Regions from separate parts of the Exiguobacterium sp. s80 genome, predicted to be linked through region 4. Evidence: riboswitches for the same ligand, from Rfam matches in the RefSeq annotation. Region 4 holds a riboswitch; each other region holds the start of a gene.
The links. A riboswitch is a leader RNA that binds a small molecule or an ion and turns the genes downstream of it on or off. The one in region 4 is predicted to bind S-adenosylmethionine.
Positions count from the first base shown of each region.

Region 1: linked by a shared signal. The riboswitch ahead of KNP94_RS08515 (methionine ABC transporter ATP-binding protein) and the one ahead of ribD (bifunctional diaminohydroxyphosphoribosylaminopyrimidine deaminase/5-amino-6-(5-phosphoribosylamino)uracil reductase RibD) in region 4 are both predicted to bind S-adenosylmethionine.
Region 2: linked by a shared signal. The riboswitch ahead of KNP94_RS07070 (LLM class flavin-dependent oxidoreductase) and the one ahead of ribD (bifunctional diaminohydroxyphosphoribosylaminopyrimidine deaminase/5-amino-6-(5-phosphoribosylamino)uracil reductase RibD) in region 4 are both predicted to bind S-adenosylmethionine.
Region 3: linked by a shared signal. The riboswitch ahead of KNP94_RS12790 (methionine ABC transporter ATP-binding protein) and the one ahead of ribD (bifunctional diaminohydroxyphosphoribosylaminopyrimidine deaminase/5-amino-6-(5-phosphoribosylamino)uracil reductase RibD) in region 4 are both predicted to bind S-adenosylmethionine.

Region 1 is NZ_JACSMP010000003.1:123,671-128,418, reverse strand. It holds gene KNP94_RS08535 (class I SAM-dependent methyltransferase) at 1-94, shown strand, start outside; gene KNP94_RS08530 (S-ribosylhomocysteine lyase) at 98-562, shown strand; gene KNP94_RS08525 (PLP-dependent cysteine synthase family protein) at 559-1,482, shown strand; gene KNP94_RS08520 (bifunctional cystathionine gamma-lyase/homocysteine desulfhydrase) at 1,475-2,641, shown strand; SAM riboswitch class I at 2,701-2,807, shown strand; gene KNP94_RS08515 (methionine ABC transporter ATP-binding protein) at 2,886-3,908, shown strand; gene KNP94_RS08510 (methionine ABC transporter permease) at 3,905-4,570, shown strand; gene KNP94_RS08505 (MetQ/NlpA family ABC transporter substrate-binding protein) at 4,604-4,748, shown strand, end outside.
Region 2 is NZ_JACSMP010000002.1:105,657-110,404, forward strand. It holds gene KNP94_RS07060 (DUF2325 domain-containing protein) at 1-604, shown strand, start outside; gene KNP94_RS07065 (DUF975 family protein) at 672-1,346, shown strand; SAM riboswitch class I at 1,537-1,641, shown strand; gene KNP94_RS07070 (LLM class flavin-dependent oxidoreductase) at 1,714-2,772, shown strand; gene KNP94_RS07075 (ATP-grasp domain-containing protein) at 2,769-3,716, shown strand; gene KNP94_RS07080 (SRPBCC family protein) at 3,821-4,279, shown strand; gene KNP94_RS07085 (ABC-F family ATP-binding cassette domain-containing protein) at 4,409-4,748, opposite strand, start outside.
Region 3 is NZ_JACSMP010000008.1:20,851-25,598, forward strand. It holds gene KNP94_RS12780 (alpha-glucosidase) at 1-895, opposite strand, end outside; gene KNP94_RS12785 (aminotransferase class I/II-fold pyridoxal phosphate-dependent enzyme) at 1,062-2,249, shown strand; SAM riboswitch class I at 2,312-2,418, shown strand; gene KNP94_RS12790 (methionine ABC transporter ATP-binding protein) at 2,502-3,515, shown strand; gene KNP94_RS12795 (methionine ABC transporter permease) at 3,505-4,170, shown strand; gene KNP94_RS12800 (MetQ/NlpA family ABC transporter substrate-binding protein) at 4,204-4,748, shown strand, end outside.
Region 4 is NZ_JACSMP010000009.1:59,721-64,468, reverse strand. It holds gene KNP94_RS13630 (thymidine kinase) at 1-210, shown strand, start outside; gene KNP94_RS13625 (alpha/beta hydrolase) at 394-1,152, opposite strand; SAM riboswitch class I at 1,213-1,315, opposite strand; SAM riboswitch class I at 1,531-1,635, shown strand; FMN riboswitch at 1,788-1,932, shown strand; gene ribD (bifunctional diaminohydroxyphosphoribosylaminopyrimidine deaminase/5-amino-6-(5-phosphoribosylamino)uracil reductase RibD) at 2,091-3,137, shown strand; gene ribE (riboflavin synthase) at 3,122-3,748, shown strand; gene ribA (GTP cyclohydrolase II) at 3,748-4,748, shown strand, end outside.

The DNA.
Region 1 (4,748 bases), on a different contig from region 4:
GGAACAGATTTTTACGTCACGCGGATTTAACGTGACATTCACACAATACAATCACTTCGTCTGGCTCATAGAAGCCGAGAAAATGGGGGAATAAATCATGACAATCAAAAAAATGAACGTAGAAAGCTTTAACTTGGACCATACGAAAGTCAAAGCACCATATATTCGTGTAGCAGGCTATAAAGAAGGTAAAGTCGACCAAGTCGTCAAATATGATATTCGTTTCACACAACCGAACGTCGAGCAAATGCCGATGCGTGCGATGCACACACTCGAACATTTACTTGCTGAAAACATCCGCAACTATTCGGACGACGTCATCGATGTTTCGCCAATGGGCTGCCAGACTGGTTTCTACATGGCGATGATGAACTTTGACTCAGTCGAAAAAATGAGTGAACTCGTCGAGAAGACATTGAACGACGTCTTAGCGGCTGAAGTGATTCCGGCACAAAACGAAACGCAATGTGGGTTTGCGAGCGCACACGACCTTAAAGGAGCGAAGCACTATGCCGAGAAAATGCTTGCCGGTCGCGACGAATGGGACATCGTCTTCGGATGATCGCGAAGTCAGTCCGAGACCTCGTCGGAAATACGCCACTGTACGAGATTACTTCGTTCGATTTGCCTGCTGGTACGCGGATTTTGGCGAAGCTCGAATGGATGAACCCTGGTGGCAGCGTCAAAGACCGCCTCGGTATCCAACTCGTTGATGCCGCAATCGAACAGGGGTACGTGACACCAGGCGGAACGATCATCGAACCGACTGCCGGCAACACCGGCATCGGTTTGGCGCTCGCCGCTAAAAAATATGACTTACAAGTCATTTGTGTCGTCCCAGAAAAGTTCAGTCAAGAGAAACAGACTTTGATGCGGGCACTCGGCGCGACTGTCGTCAACACGCCGACTGAACTCGATATGCAAGGCGCAATCGATAAGGCAAAAGAACTCGGACAAACGATTCCGAACAGTTATGTGCCACTCCAATTCGAAAACGAAGAAAACTCGGTCACTTATCAGCGGACACTTGGTCCGGAGCTTGTGGCGGAACTCGGTCACATCGACTGGTTCGTCGCCGGATGCGGATCAGGTGGAACGTTTGCCGGAACGACGGCTTTCTTAAAAGAACGCTTCGGGACAAAAGGGGCAATCGTCGAACCGGAAGGCTCCGTCCTCAACGGAGGGTCAGCCGGACCGCATAAAACAGAAGGAATCGGGACAGCCAAATGGCCAAGTCTCGTTTCTCGTGATTTAGTTGATGAAATTCATACGATTTCTGATTCGGATGCTTTTACGAAGGTCCATGAACTGGCGGCACGTGAAGGGTTACTCGTCGGCAGTTCGGCAGGAGCGGCACTCGCCGCGGCGCTCGATATCGCCCAGCGCCATCCGGGAAGTACGATTGTCACCGTCTTCGCAGACAGTGCAGAACGGTATTTGAGCCAACAAATCTTTGAAAAGGTGGACGAGACACATGCGTAAAAAAACAGCGTTGATTCACGGAGGAACGGGTGTAGACAAGGCAACGGGTGCCGTTACACCGCCAATCTATCAAACGAGCACATATAAGCAAGAAAAAATCGGTCAATTAAAAGACGGGTATGAGTACTCGCGCACAGCAAACCCGACGCGGACGAGCATCGAACGATTGATTGCTGATCTTGAAGGAGGCGTCCGTGGATTCGCGTTCGGATCAGGAATGGCGGCGATCCATGCTGTCTTCAATCTGCTTCAGTCTGGCGACCACATCGTCATGACGGACGACGTCTACGGCGGAACGTTCCGCTTGATGCAACGTGTCCTACCGAAGTTCAACATCGAAGTGACATTCGTCGATACGACGGATCTCAGCGCGACGGAAGCGGCGATTCAGGACAACACGAAGATGCTCTACGTCGAGACACCGACGAACCCGTTATTAAAAGTGACGGACATCGAAGCGATCGCAGCCATCACGCGTCGTCACGACTTGAAGCTCGTCGTCGACAACACGTTCGCGACACCATACTTGCAACAACCAATCGCGCTTGGGGCAGATATCGTGCTGCATAGTGCAACGAAATACATCGGCGGCCATTCGGACGTCGTCGCAGGGCTTGTCGTCGTCAACGATGATACGCTCGGCGAAGAACTTCACTTTATCCAAAATTCGACGGGTGGAATTCTCGGACCGCAAGACAGCTTCCTGCTTGTCCGTGGTCTGCGGACGCTCGGTATCCGGATGGAAGCGATCGAAGAGACAGCACATGAACTTGTCAGCTTCCTGCAAGCACAAGACGTCGTCTCGAACATCTTCTACCCGGGGCTCGCATCGCATCCCGGTCATGCGATTCAACAAAAACAAGCGACTGGTTTCGGCGGGATGATCAGCTTTGATGTCGGTTCAGCTGCAAATGCAGAGAAACTTGTGGAAGCGTCACACTTCTTCACGCTTGCTGAAAGCTTAGGGGCGGTCGAAAGTTTGATTTCCGTTCCGGCACGGATGACACATGCGTCGATTCCGGCAGAACGTCGGGCAGAACTCGGCATCACGGATGGTCTCGTCCGAATCTCGGTCGGACTTGAAGATGCAGAGGATTTGAAAGAAGATTTAACGCATGCTTTCAGTTTGCTCGAAAAAGTTTCTGAAAAAACTGTTTGACAAGCAAAATAACCCCTGCTAATATTCAAAATATATTAAAAACAACTAAATACCGATAACTCTTATCAAGAGTGGTGGAGGGACTGGCCCGATGAAACCCGGCAACCGCGGAATTTATTTCCGAAGTGGTGCTAATTCCAGCAGACGAACGTCTGCAAGATGAGAGCAAATGGTTTTGTGTACTGAAAGTGCGCGCGTTTGCTCTAAAACGTGCGCACTTTTTTTATGTTTAGGAGGGACAGTAGTGATTCGTTTACAGGATGTAGGAAAGATTTATCGCTCGAAGCGCGGCGAAGTCGAAGCTGTCGCAAACGTCGATCTCACGATTGAGCGCGGCGAAATTTTCGGAATAATTGGTTATTCCGGTGCAGGGAAGTCAACCTTGATTCGCCTGCTGAACATGTTAGAAGCACCGACAAGCGGTTCGATTCAAATTGACGGTGTCGAGATGACGACGTTACGACCGAAAGAATTACGCGGCGTCCGGAAAAATGTCTCGATGGTCTTTCAGCACTTCAACTTGCTTTGGTCACGAACGGTCGAAGAAAACATTATGTTCCCGCTCGAACTCGGCGGATATCCGAAAGCACGCCGGAAAGAACGGGTCGCCGAGCTGATTCAACTCGTTGGACTCGACGGTCGCGAAGGCGCTTATCCGTCACAACTATCCGGTGGACAAAAACAACGCGTCGGGATTGCCCGCGCACTGGCATCAAACCCGGACGTCTTATTATGTGACGAGGCGACAAGCGCCCTTGATCCGAAAACGACGGACTCGATCTTAGAGTTACTCGTCGACATCAATAAAAAACTAAAACTGACGATCGTCTTGATCACACACGAGATGCACGTCATTCAAAAAATCTGTAACCGGGTCGCCGTCATGGAGGCCGGGAAAATCGTCGAACAGGGTCCTGTTTCAGAAGTCTTCCGGCATCCGAAACAAGCGATGACAAAAGAATTCGTCAAACAACTGACGTCGTCTACAGAAAACGAGTTGACGTTCGCGAAACTCCGTGAGCGCTATCCGACAGGGAAAATCGTCCAGCTGACATTCGTCGGTTCGACAGCAGAAAGTCCGATCCTGGCAGAAGTCATGAAAGATTCGACCTTATTATTTAATATCATCGGCGGGAACGTCGGACAGACGCAAGACGGTGCACTCGGAACGTTGTTCATCCAACTGATTGGTGCGGCACATGAAACACAAGCGGTCATCGCGAAACTTCAAGCGAGTGACGTGGAAGTGGAGGTGGATCACCGATGACGACATTCTTTAACGACCTCGATTGGGAAATGGTCTGGACGGCGACCGGCAGTACCGTCTATATGACAGTTGTTGCCGGAATCGCGACATTTGTTCTCGGACTGGTCATCGGTCTGTTGTTATACGCGACGAATGAAGACTTATTGTTTAAGAACCGGGCACTGTATTCCGTGCTCAGCTTTTTAGTCAACATCTTCCGTTCGATTCCGTTTATTATATTGTTGATTTTATTGATTCCAGTGACGCTCATCATCGTCGGATCGTTCTTAGGACCAACAGCGGCACTTCCGGCACTGATTCTTGGGGCGGCACCGTTTTACGGGCGGATGGTCGAACTGGCACTGCGTGAAGTCGACAAAGGTGTCATCGAAGCAGCGGAATCGATGGGGGCAACGAAGTTCCAAATCATTTATAAAGTGTTGATTCCGGAAGCACTACCAGCAATCGTCTCCGGTATCACCGTCACGCTCGTCGCGCTCGTCGGTTACACGGCAATGGCCGGAGTAGTCGGAGGAGGAGGACTCGGGGACATGGCATATATCGAAGGTTTCCAGCGTTCTCAAAACGATGTCATCGCCATCGCGACATTGTTGATTCTCGTCATCGTCTTCATCATTCAAATTATTGGTGACCTGCTCGTAAAAGCAATCGATAAACGATAATACTATTTTTAGTTAACTTGGGAGGAATTATTCATGAAACTTTGGAAAAAATTCGTCGGTACAGCAGCAGTATCCGTCTTAGCAGTCAGTCTTGCAGCATGTGGGGAAGAGTCGTCAGGAGACGACGCGAAGACACTTGTCATCGGTGCTTCAAACGTTCCCCATGCTGAAATCCTAG
Region 2 (4,748 bases), on a different contig from region 4:
ATTTCATTACGAAGTACCGACCATGACGGAATTACCGGCACGCGACGTATCGAGTGGTTCGCCCGAGTCCGCCACTGCGTCACCTGCAAACAAACAGGCGAAAACAGGACGCTACGACAAGATGATGCAACGGAAACCGAAGGCGAAGAAAGTCAAAAAAGAGCGGCGCCTCCGGGAAAAGAAAGTCCAGCAACTCGAACGTCTCGATACGACGACATTACCAGGTCAACCAATCGAATTCGTCGATAAAACGGCACTCGATTTTGCTTCCTACGACGGCATGCGTCTCGTCATCGTCGGTAATGAGCAACAGCGCGCCGTCTACCGCGACTTCTTTGCGGAGACGGGAGTCGAATTAATCCATCTTGGCGGTGACGCCCAAGCCGCGAAAAAAATCGCCTGTCTCGCGAAAAAGACGGACGCGATCGTCGTCGTCAAAAGTCGGGTTTCTCACGCAGCAGCGGCACATGTTCTCGTGCAAGCAAAAAAGCACGATATTCCGTTTGCGATTGAACGACTCGATGGACGACGCTCTTTGTATACGGCGTGCCAGCAACAACTTGAAAAAGCAATGGTCCAACGTTTACTAAAAGACGAGCGTTAAAAAGTGAAACCTCCTCAAAAATAAACCGTAAAGAAAGGTAGCACTTATTTTTGAGGAGGATCTTTCGATGTCAAAACAATTAAAATTAGCAGCGCGCGAGTCGTTGCAGGGACGATGGGGCTTCATGGCATTAATGATGTTGTTGTTCTTAATCATTCAAGGCGTTCCGAACGGATTTGCGTCCTCACCCGAAGAGGATTTCCAATTTATCGACTTGATTGGTATGCTCTTGACGGTGTTGACCTTACCGGTTGCAATGGGATGGTCATGGCTCACCCTATCTGTCGCCCGAGACGAGCAGACGAAAGTCGCCGATTTGTTTGAGCCGTACAAAATGTTCTTGAAAGCCATTGGAGTGTCAATCGTCCAAACCTTTTTCTTAGGGCTATGGTTCTTACTTTTCATCATTCCAGGAATCATTAAGTCATTCTCTTACATGTTGACGTATTACATCATTCGGGACGAACCATCGATTGGCATCCTTGATGCCATTACGCGTTCACGCCAAATGATGGATGGACATAAAAAAGAGGCGTTTTTCCTCGTCCTTTCGTTCATCGGTTGGTTCTTGCTCGGAATTGTTACGATCGGAATCGGTTTCCTCTGGATTGGCCCGTACTTCAGCGTCACAATCGCGAAGTTCTACGATCGCGTGCGTGGGGAAGAAGTTTCGACGACTGGTCACCGGACAGCCATGATGGATGCAAATCACAACGACTCACCGTTCGTATCACCAGAATGAATTGATTTTGAACAGCACCATACAAAGCAGGGATTGCCATCTTAAACCGATGTGCAATTCCTGTTTTTAGCTTCTAGACAAAGAAGTATCAAGAAACAGAGTGATTTTCCAAATGTTTTTTAATTCCGATAGGAAAAGAAGGTTTAAAGGTTGCTTTACTCTGCTAAAAGATGTACGCTAATTTCAATTATTCTTATCACGAGAAGTCGAGGGACTGGCCCGACGACACTTCAGCAACCCCGCATGAGCGGAAGGTGCTACTTCCAAGAGGAATTTATTCCTTTGAAGATAAGAGCCGACAGTAGACATTCGTCGCTCTTTTCTAAACGAAAAGAGCGATTTTTTATGCAAAAAGGGGGCACAGGGGATGGAATACGGATTTTGGTTACCAATCTTCGGGGGTTGGTTACGAAACGTCGAGGATGAACAAATGCCAGCGACATTCGATTATGCGAAACAAGTCGCACAGACGGCAGAACGGGTTGGCTTTTCTACGACATTGATTGCAGAATTGAACTTAAACGACATTAAAGGAATAGCCGAACCGAGTCTTGAGGCGTGGACGACGGCAGCGGCCATCGCGGCGACAACGGAACGGTTGGAAATCATGACAGCCGTCCGGCCCGGTTTTCATAATCCGGCGACGACAGCAAAGATGGCGGCGAACATCGATCAGCTGAGTAATGGACGCTTCACGCTCAACGTCGTCTCGGCCTGGTGGGAGGAAGAAGCCCGTCAGTACAATGGGATATTTACAGCCCATGACGAACGATATGCCCGGACGGAAGAATTCGTGACGGTCATGAAAGGATTATGGACGGACGCATCACCCTATAGTTTTGATGGGGACTACTATCAGCTGGAACGGGCAGAGCTTCACCCGAAACCCGTTCAGCGTCCCGGAATCAAGCTCTACGCTGGTGGTGAGAGTGAGACGGGGAAACAGACGATCGTCAATCACTGTGATGCCTATGTCATGCATGGAGGAACGGTCGATGAAGTCGCGACGAAAATTACGGATATGAAAACCCGCCGCGCGGCGACCGGGAAGCAGCCGCTTGCGAGTTTCGGACTGGCGGCCTACATCATCTGTCGCGAGACGGAAGAAGCAGCGCTCGAAGAATGGCACCGGATTACGAACGTTAAAGAAGACGGTGCCGGATATGCCGGGTATGACGACTTCGTCAGTAAATCGCAACTCGAACAACAGGTCAAACGAAATGATTACTCCGTCTCAAACCGGGGACTGCGTCCGAACTTGATTGGGACGCCGGATCAAATCGCAGAACGGATTCTTGAATTTGAAGCAGTCGGCGTGACATTGCTCTTGCTTCAATTTTCTCCGCAACTCGAAGAAATGGAACGCTTTGCCCGCGAGGTCATGCCACGCGTCGAAGCGAAACGAAAGGTAGGTCAACTAAAATGACGAAAATTCATATCTTACACGAAAATCAGGAATGGACGGATCATTTAATCAAGCGACTCGAGGAACTCAACTTACCGTATGAACAGTGGCACCTCAACGAAGGGGTCGTCCCACTCGATGAAACACCACCGGAAGGCGTTTTTTACAGCCGGATGAGTGCCTCGTCCCATACGCGCGGGCACCGCTATGCACCAGAATTGACGGAAGGGGTCCTCGCTTGGCTCGAAGAACATGACCGGACCGTTTTCAACGGAACCCGTGCGTTACGACTCGAGGTCAGTAAGGTCAACCAATACACCGCCTTACGAAAAGCAGGTATCCGTGTTCCGAAAACGACGGCAGCCGTCGGACGTGATCAAATCGTCCAAGCCGCTCAAAACATCGGAGTATCGTCGTTCATCACGAAACACAATCGTGCCGGTAAAGGACTCGGCGTTCAATTGTTCCACTCGATTGAAGCACTCGAGACGTATCTTGACGGACCGACATTCGATGAGCCGGTCGACGGCATCACGTTGATTCAAGAGTACATTCAAGCACCTGAACCCTACATTACGCGTTGTGAATTCGTCGGTGGTAAGTTCGTCTATGCGGTCCGTGTCGATACGTCGGAAGGATTCGAGCTCTGCCCCGCGGATGCTTGTGTCATCGATGATTTGTTCTGCCCGGTCGGAGAAGAGGCGGCAGAGACACCGATGAAATTCCAAATTGTCGACGGGTTCGATGACCCGATCATCGCCCAGTATGAAGCGTTCCTGCAAGAAAATAAAATCGCGGTCGCCGGGATTGAGTTCATCAAGGATGCAGACGGGACGATTTATACGTACGACGTCAATACGAATACGAATTACAATTCGGACGCTGAAGCGGCAGCTGGGAAGTTCGGGATGCTGGAACTCGCAACATTCCTTGGTCATGCGTTAGAACGTCAAACCGTGAAGTGAACATCAAAAACCACTTGAAGTAAGAAAAATACCCTGATTGTGCCGGAGTCGAGCGTTAGAACGACGGACATCAGGGTATTTTTAAACTAAAAGGAGGTGGTGTCATGGTGACGTGGCGTGAAGAAAAAGTACTTGCGATTCCAATTGAACAGGCGTGGCATCTGTTTGATCACGATCGACTGCAACGACTCATTCCGGGTGTCGTCCAGCATGAGGTGATTGAACGTAAGCCGGGCGTCGTCGGATCGACGTACCGGCAAACCTACATGCAAGGGAATCGTCTTGAAACCTACATCGTGACCGATCTCGCTTATACGAATGAACCGGACTATAAACAAAATACGATTGGTTTTACGTTAGCGAAGATGTTTCGCCTTGAGATGTCGTTTGCGCTGAAGCGAATCGATGCGACGAGCTGCCGTTTGATTTACACGGGGAAAAATGAAGGCGTCAACTTCGTCGGTCGCAGTCTCTTATCGTTAGGCGGAGAACGTGAAAACGAGAAAATCGTCAAAGGATTTCTCGAGCGGCTCGAAAAAGAAGTGAAGCAAATCCAAGAATAAAAAGGTACGCTTACTCTCGATTACTGCGAGAATAGGCGTACCTTTTTAAGTAAGGAAGATGATACTTAACAAAAAAATATAAACGTATTTACAAAAAACTGCCCCCGATTAACGAGGACAGTCGACAAATCAATGTGCGTATAACGCAGTCAATTGTTGTTGGATTGAATCGTTGTTGAGGTACTCATCGTACGTCGTTTCTTTATCGACGATTCCGTTTGGTGTGAGTTCGATGATCCGGTTCGCAATTGTTTCGACGAACTGATGGTCATGCGAGCTGAAGAGCATCGCACCTTTGTAAGCAATCAAGCCATCGTTGAGTGCTGTGATTGATTCGAGGTCTAAGTGATTCGTCGGATCGTCAAGGACGAGGACGTTTGAACCACTGAGCATCGCTTTCGATAACATACAACGGACTTTTTCTCCCCCAGAGAGGACTGACGCTTTTTTCATGACTTCTTCTCCGGAG
Region 3 (4,748 bases), on a different contig from region 4:
CATACCACCGTTTTTGAATCTGTTTATACCGCAACAGGTCCATTTCTTCCATGTCATCGGCGACTTCGAAATGAAACAACGTCTGTAACTCCTGACGTTCTTCGCTGACATATAACAGCCCGTCTTCGGGACCGACAAACGGAATCTCCCCGACCGTAAACAAGTCTTTCCCCGCAAGAACTTCCTGATGCATCTCCTGTAAAAATTCATGGACTCCCGGTTGATTGCCTAAGTAGGACAAGTCAAACGGATCCTCCACATCGTCAAACGCCGCTCGTTTTTTAATCAAGTTAATGACATCCATCCGGAAACCATCGATACCTCGGTCAATCCACCATCGCATCATCGTGTAGACAGCTTGACGGACGGCAGGCTGTTCCCAGTTCAAATCAGGTTGTTCTGACGCAAACGAATGAAAATAGTACTGTTGCCGTCCTTCATCCCACGTCCATGGACTCGGCGCAAAATACGACCGCCAATTGTTTGGTGGTGTTCCTTTTTCCCCGTCATGCCAAATGTACCAATCTGACTTATCATTCGTTTGATCACGGCGCGACTCCTCAAACCAGTGATGTTGATTACTTGTGTGATTGACGACAAGATCGAGAATGATTTTTAAGCCGCGCGCATGCGCCGATTCAATCAGCTGGTCCAAATCTGCCATCGTGCCGGCTTTCTCCATGATGCCGTAATAGTCAGCGATGTCGTAACCGTTGTCGATATCAGGTGATGTATAACAGGGGTTAAGCCAAATGACACCCACCCCGAGTGAGGCGATGTAGTCGAGCTTTTCGATCACGCCCCGCAAGTCCCCCATCCCGTCTCCATTCGAGTCGTTAAAACTCCGCCAGTACACTTGATAAACGACGGCTTCTTTCCACCAGGTCCGATTCATCTTTTCCATCTCCCGTCTAGTAGTCAATCGATTACTTGTCTAGTGTATCAAGAACATCGTCTGAAATTGGAATGTTCTTCTAATTTTTAAGGGATTTTAAAAAACCTCTTTCATTTTGACTGAAAATTCGCTATTCTTGACGACAATACCCGAAGGAGGAACAGAGATGAAACATTTCGCCCCATCGATCGCCATCGATCGCTTGCCCGATCCCGTCTTCGCAGAACTTGCCCAACGGATCGGTTCCGTCAAAGCCGCAGGACACGACGTCATCACGCTTGGTCAAGGAACGCCGGACCAAACGACACCCGTACATATTCTCGATGCTTTAAAACAAGCCATCGATGATGCAAGTAATCTCCAGTACCCCCCGTTTCGCGGACATGATTTCTTAAAGCAGGCCGTCGCTAATTTTTATGAATCAGAATTTGGCGTGTCGATTGATCCGGCGACAGAAGTCGCGATTTTACTCGGAAGCAAGGCCGGCATCGTCGCCCTTCCGCAGACGATCGTCAATCCCGGTGAAGGAGTCATCGTCCCGGATCCCGGTTACCCGGATTACTTGTCGGGCGCAGCACTTGCCGGTGCGTATCCAATCACGCTTCCGCTTCTCGCTGAAAATAGCTTTTTGCCTGACTATGACCTCCTCGATTCGCTCGACGTCGAACGGGCCCGGATGTTGTTCCTCAACTACCCGAGTAATCCGACCGGTGCGACGGCGACAGCGAAAGCCTTTGAACAGACGGTCGCATTCGCTGATGAAAACGACATTTGTGTCGTCCACGATTTAGCGTACGGCGGGATCAGCTTCGATGGTCCGACACGTAGTTTCCTCCAGACGGAAGGGGCAAAAGACGTCGGAATCGAACTGTTTTCGCTCTCAAAACGATTCAACATGTCCGGCTTTCGGATCGCCTTTGCGATCGGTAATCCATCCGTCATCGCGAGCATCGAAACATACCAGGAACACCTTTACGTCAGTGCCTTCACACCGATCCAGCATGCAGCGACGGTCGCACTTTCAAGCGATCAGACATGTGTCCGTGAACTGAGCGCCTTGTATGAGACGCGACGCGATGCGTTGTTCGGTGCATTAAACGAAATCGGCTGGGCAGGACCGGTTCCGGGTGGTTCGTTCTTCGTCTGGCTCCCTGTTCCGTCCGGCTTCACGTCACAAAGCTTCACCGATCACCTGCTCGACGAAGCGCACGTCGCCGTGACACCGGGTCATTTCTTTGGTACATACGGTGAAGGTTACGTCCGGATCAGTCTGATTGCCGATGTCGACCGACTCGTCGAGGCTGTCAAACGAATCGGGACCCTTCAGCTCTTCCAAACCGCCGTTGCCGAATAATTCTGAAAAAACGTTTGACAGATGGGAATCATTTCCGTTAAAGTAAATCCCAACAGCATAGCTACTTATCGAGAGCGACCGAGGGATTAGGCCCAACGACGTCCGGCAACCACCAGTAATGGAACGGTGCCACATCCTACAGAACTTCTTTTGTTCTGAGAGATAAGTTACGAAATTCTACAATTCGTCGCTTTTTTCTGGTTGCTCTCTAACTGGAAAAAAGCGATTTTTTTGTATAGGGAGGGAAACATCATGATTGAGTTCGCACACATCACAAAACAATTTGTCCGTGACCGCACACCGATTTTTGCATTAAACGATGTCAACTTAACGATTGAACAAGGGGAAATCTTCGGCATCATCGGTGAATCCGGCGCCGGAAAAAGTACACTCTTACGGTTGATTAACGGACTCGAGACACCGACGAGCGGTACGGTCATAGTAGACGGAGCCAATCTATCACGTGTCTCCAAAACGTCTCTCCGCAAACTCCGTCTCCGGGTCGGTATGATCTTTCAACACTTTCAACTGATTCAGTCCCGCACGGTTGCCGACAATATCGCGTTCGCCTTAAAGGCTGCCGGTGTCAAACGGCGTGAGTTCCCGAAACGGATTCAAGAATTAACGGCACTCGTCGGACTCGAAGGATTCGAGACGAACTATCCGAGCCAACTCAGTGGTGGACAAAAACAACGCGTCGGCATCGCACGAGCGCTCGCCAACAATCCAAACATCTTACTCTGTGACGAAGCGACATCAGCGCTCGATCCGGTGACGACGCTCCAGATTCTCGATTTACTGAAAGATTTGAACGCCCGGCTCGGTTTGACGATCATCCTCATCACCCACGAAATCGATGTCGTCAAACAAATTTGTCACCGCGTTGCCGTCATGGCGCACGGTGAAGTCGTCGAAGTCGCTTCGACTTACGCCATATTTAGTCAAGCCGAACATCCGGTCACAAAACATTACGTCGATACGGCACTCCAAATCGAGTTGCCGGAACGAATTTTACGGACGACACCCGGCAAAGTCATTCGACTTCAGTTCACGGGTGAAAAAACAGGTGAGAGTACCTTATCTGAAGCCATCAAACAATTCGATATCGCAGTCAGCATCCTGCATGGGAAGGTCGACTACATTCAGGACGTCGCGTTTGGCGTCTTAATCGTCAGTTTGACGGGACCGACACTGCATGTGAATCGTGCCTTAACCTGGCTCGAGGGACAGTTGCACGCAATCGAGGTGATTCAAGATGTCGCTTGACCGGTTTACGACAATGCTTCCCGACTTAACGAAAGCACTCGGAGAGACGGCCTTCATGGTCGGCATTTCACTCGCCTTCGCCATCATCATCGGAATTCCACTCGGGATTTTATTATTCATCACCGACCGCGGACTCTTTTTCCAAAATGTTTTCATTCGAACGACGTTGGACTTCGCCATCAACATCGTCCGCTCGTTACCATTCATCATCCTACTCGTTGCTTTGATTCCATTGACGCAACTCATCACGAAGACGACAATCGGTCCCGCTGCCGCCTCGGTCAGTTTGAGCGTCGCCGCGATTCCGTTTCTCGCCCGACTCGTCGAAACCTCACTCCGTGAGATTCCACCCGGCTTGATTGAAGCAGCAGAAGCGTGCGGGGCGAAACCGCTTCGCATCATTATCAGTGTTCTCCTTCCGGAAGCATTGCCCGGAATCATTCAAGGCTTGACGTTGACCTTGATCAGCCTGATCGGATTCTCAGCGATGGCAGGGATCGTCGGTGGCGGCGGAATTGGTGACCTCGCGATCCGGTTCGGTTATTACCGGTACGATAACGTCGTCATGATCATGACGATCGTCGTGCTTGTCGTCATCATTCAAGTCATTCAGGCACTCGGCAACCGGTTCGCACGTGTCGCCGATAAACGATAACTTACAAATAGAGAACGCAAGGGAGAGATTACGATGAAAAAACGCTATGCCTTTTTAGCAACAGGATTATTAGGAGCAAGCATCTTAGCCGGATGCGGTGACAGCAGTGCAAATGAAGAAACGAAGTCCATCAAAATCGGGGCGACGAGTGGTCCGTATAGCGATATGGTCAAAGAAGCGATTCAACCGGGACTCGAAAAGAAAGGCTATAAAGTCGAAATCGTCGAATTCAGTGATTACATTCAACCGAACCTTGCCCTCGGGAGCGGTGATATCGATGCCAACCTGTTCCAGCATTCGATTTATTTAAAAACGTTTGCGAAAGAAAAAAATCTCGACCTCACAGGGCTGATCACTGTCCCAACCGCACCGATGGGATTATACAGCAAGTCCTATAAAACGTTGGACGATGTCAAAGAAGGCGCTGAAGTCGCGACACCGAACGATCCGACGAACCAGGCACGTGCTTTGAACCTGTTAGCGGATCAAGGTTGGATTGAACTAAAAGCAGATACCGATCCACTGACCGTCTCAGAAAAGGACATCATCAAAAATCCAAAGAAACTCGTCATCAAACC
Region 4 (4,748 bases):
TTCGTCACGAAACTGCAGGCGATCTGCCTGTCGTGCGGTGACCCGGCATCGCGGACGCAACGTTTAATCGACGGTCGACCTGCCAACTACAATGATCCAATCATTTTAGTCGGCGCGTCAGAGTCGTATGAGCCGCGTTGCCGCCACTGCCATGAAGTGCCGGGGAAATCGCAAGCCCTGCAACAATGGAAGAAACAGCAACAGAACTGATGAAGTAAACGAAGGACTGATTCATCAGTCAGGACCACATCAATCAAATGGCCGATACTCCCATCGTTTCAAGGGGGCATCGGTCATTTTTTTTGCGCATTCATATTGTTCTGGACGGCTTAGTCGATGCTTGAAACACGCATCGAAACAGTCTTCATCCCTTGCTTTCGCGCAGGAAAGACATCAACCGGTGTGGGTCAAACGACTATATTGGTGTACAAAGTGTGTTGCCTCGCGGACAATCGTTTCTTGATCATAATCGAGGGTCGCGACATGATAGGAGTCAAGCAGGCAATAGCTCCGTTTGTCCGTCGAACCGATGACTTGATAAAGGTAATCCGAACTTTCAGGCGGGACGACATGGTCTTCGGCAGAATATAAAATAAGTGTTGGAATCTCGATGGCTGGTAAGAGTGGACGTGTCTGGTCAATCAAGGTCAAAAGTTCCGATGCGCAGACGACAGGGACCTGGTCATAGATGATTTCAAACGCTTCACGTTTAATGTCTGGGGTACTTTCTTTTAAGTAGCGTGGACAGTCTTCAAAAGATAATGCTTCATAGGCAGGAATCGCTAACGCTGCATTGATCGTAATCAATCCGTCAGCAGGTAATCCTTCCGCGACGAGTGCAAGGGCAAGTGTTGCACCCATCGATTGTCCGGCGATGAAAATGGACGAACAATGATTGGTTAAGACGTCGAACCCTTGGCGGAGGCTTTGTTTCCAATCTTCGGCAGTCGACGCTTCGAAATCACGGATGCTCGTCCCGTGTCCGTCGAGACGCGGGGCATACACAGTAAACCCTCGGGCGGCAAACTGCTCTCCGACAGTACGGACGCTTTGAGGGGTTGCGTTAAAACCGTGAGACAGTAAAATACCGATTGGACCTCGTTCAATCAAAAAAGCTTCTGCGCCAAACAGGACGGGTGATGATGAATTCATAAAGGGTTCCTCCTTCTATTAAAAAACTCGTAGTGCTTTAGGCGCACTACGAGATTCTCGTAAGTATCATCCAAAGCATCGGCTTTGCTGGTCGGAGCACCTTGCATGTTGCAGGTTGCCGTGGGTTCGTAGAGCCAGATCTCTCGCCCACTCTTGATATATCGTATAGGAATTGTCGGAATAATCATTGTGAAGAGGATAGCATTGATTGAAATACGTTGTCAAGACGTCAAAAAGAAGTCGAAATTGATAAACTGGGTAATTTGGTTTAATTTTGAAAATATGGTTGACTTGAGAAAGGAATCCCCGTAGTGTAAGCATTAGATTCACGACATAAGAACGACTTGAAACATCACACATATGAACTTCATACCGTAGCACTTATCGAGAGAGGTGGAGGGACTGGCCCTACGAAACCTCGGCAACAGACTTCTTACGTCGTACTGTGCCAATTCCGTCAGACGTTTGTCTGAAAGATGAGCGGAGCGGATTCTGCCTTAGTGCAGATGGAAGGATCCTTTTCTTTTAAGAGAAGGGTCCTTTTTTTGATGTTTTCCTAAAAAAAGAGAATGAAATACAATTCATTTTGTATTTTAGAATGACCTGTGCTAGTCTTGAGCTGTATAACTCAATAACCAGTTCTTCGGGGTAGGGTGAAAATCCCAACCGGCGGTGATGCGATTGATAAATCGATGAGCCCGCGACCTGCAGTGTACGCACTGTGGCTGACTTGGTGAGACTCCAGGGCCGACGGTAAAGTCCGGATGGGAGAAGGACGAAACAATGCGCTTGCTGCCATTTTCTGAAAAAATGTTTTCAGGGAAAGGTCTGTTTCTGTATGTGTAAAAACAGAAACGCGAGACGCTTATTTCGTCAATCCTTCAATCACGACGCCCCTTTTACAGGAGGCGTCTTTTTTATTGAAAGGAGCGGAAAAAATGGAAACATTCATGAGTTATGCGATGCAACTAGCACACATGTTAAACGGTCAAACGAGCCCGAATCCGAGTGTCGGCTGCGTCATCGTCAAACAGGGGCGGATTGTTGGTTTTGGGGCCCACCGTTATGCGGGAGGACCCCATGCCGAAGTCGAAGCGCTCCTCATGGCAGGTGAAGCAGCACGCGGAGCCGATCTCTACGTGACACTCGAACCGTGCAATCATCACGGTAAAACACCGCCGTGTACGGAAGCGATTCTAAAAGCCGGGATTGCCGGCGTCTTTGTCGCGACAGAGGACCGGCACGCGCTCGTCGCAGGAAGCGGCATCACACGTCTCCGGGAAGCGGGACTTGACGTCGAAGTCGGTTTATTAAAAGACGAGGCAGTGGCACTGTATGAACCATTTTGGACGGCGATCGAACGAAAACGGCCACGCGTCACAGTGAAAGTCGCACAAACGATGAACGGGACGGTCGCGACGGGTGAACAACGCTTTATCACTTCAGAAGTGGCGCGCGCAGACGGACGTCAGTTACGCGGGACGCACGATGCGATTCTCGTCGGAAGCGACACGGTGATCATCGATGATCCGGCACTGACGTTGCGCAGTTCGACCGGCATCGAACCGGTCCGTGTCATTGTCGATCGGCGCGGGCGCCTGACTGAAACATTCCAAGTCTTAAACGATGGCTTGAATCCGACGTACTGGCTGACGGAACAGCCGCGTACGACAGAGCGCGAGAACGTGACGGTTTTCGTCGGGACGTATGCGACACCGGACCAAATCCTCGAACTTTTATATGAACAAGGTATTCGCAGTCTGTTGATTGAAGGCGGTCCCACGATTCAATCCGCATTTTTAGAAGCGGATCTCGTGGATACGATCGAACTCTATCAGGCACCGTCCCTCTTCAGTGGGACAAAGTCTCTGACGACGGAACAGGACATCGAAGACCGTTTTGATTTAGTGAAAATGAACCAAATCGGACAGGACGTCCATCTCCAGTATGTACGAAAGGAGAGGATGACATGTTTACCGGATTGATTGAAGAACTTGGCACAATAAAACGGAAAGTCCCCCGTCCGAACGGGCTGGCGCTCGAGATTGAAGCGACAGCAGTGCTTGACGGAACAAAGATTGGCGACAGCATTGCCGTTGATGGCATTTGTTTGACGGTGACGGCGATGACGAAGAGCGGATTCACGGCCGATGCGGTCCATGAGACGATCCGAGCGACGTCGCTTCAGACGTTACGGGTCGGAGCAGCCGTTCAACTCGAACGCGCGATGCCGGCGAATGGACGGTTCGGTGGTCACTTCGTCAGCGGGCATATCGACGGGACGGCTCGGTTTCTCAGCCGGCGACCGGACGGTGAAGCGATGGAATACCGTTTTGAGGCAGGCGACTGGAGCAAGTACTGTATTCCGAAAGGATCGATTGCGATTAATGGGACGAGCCTGACACTGCAACATGTCGGAAACGACGCGGTGACGATTTCATTGATTCCCCATTCACGCCAAGTCACGACGTTCGATCGCTTGCAGACGGGTGCCCTCGTCAATATCGAATGTGACTTGATGGCGAAACATCTCTATCACTTTACGCAGAAGGATGCGAAAACGGACTGGTCGGCATTTTTAGGAGGCGAAGCATGATGAACGGATTTGATTCGATTGAAGAAGCAGTGGATGACTTAAAACGCGGACGACCGATCATCGTCTGTGACGATGAAAACCGTGAGAACGAAGGGGATCTCGTGTTACTTGCGGAACATGCGACACCCGAGATGATTAACTTCATGATCACTTACGGCAAAGGACTCGTCTGTGTCCCGGTCAGTCCGGATATCGCAACACGACTCGAACTCCGGCCGATGACAGATGTCAACACGGATCCGAACGGAACGGCTTTTACGATCAGCATTGATCATGAAGATGCGAAAACCGGCATCAGTGCAGCGGAACGGGCAATGACGATTCAGCGGATGTTGACGGATGGTCCAAAGCAGTTCAAGCGTCCCGGACACATCTTTCCGTTGATCGCAAACGAAGGCGGCGTTCGCGTCCGGCGTGGTCATACGGAAGCAGGGATTGATTTGGCACGGCTCGCGGGAAGCGCCGAAGCGGCCGTCATCTGTGAAATCATTTTAGACGACGGGACGATGGCACGGGTTGATGATTTAGTGACGTATAAAGCAGAACATGATTTAAAAATGATTACGATCGATGCTCTCATCCGCTATCTCGAGCGCTCTGTCCGCCGTGAAGCGGAAGTCTTGTTACCGACGACGCACGGGGCGTTTCGGATGCTTGGTTATACGACACCTGACGCCAAGGAACATGTCACGGTGCTATCAGGTGAAGCAGAAGACGGGATGCTCGTCCGCGTTCATTCCGAATGTCTGACGGGTGACGTCTTCGGATCAAAACGGTGTGACTGCGGTCCGCAACTCGACGCGGCGCTCGACCGGATTGAACAAGAAGGCGGCGCTGTCCTCTACTTGCGGCAAGAAGGTCGGGGGATTGGTCTGATGGCGAAGCTGAAAGCCTATGAGCTCCAAGAACAAGGACTCGATACGGTCGAGGCGAATCATGCGCTCGGATTTGCAGCCGACTTACGCGACTACGCCGTCGCAGCAGCGATGCTTCAGGATCT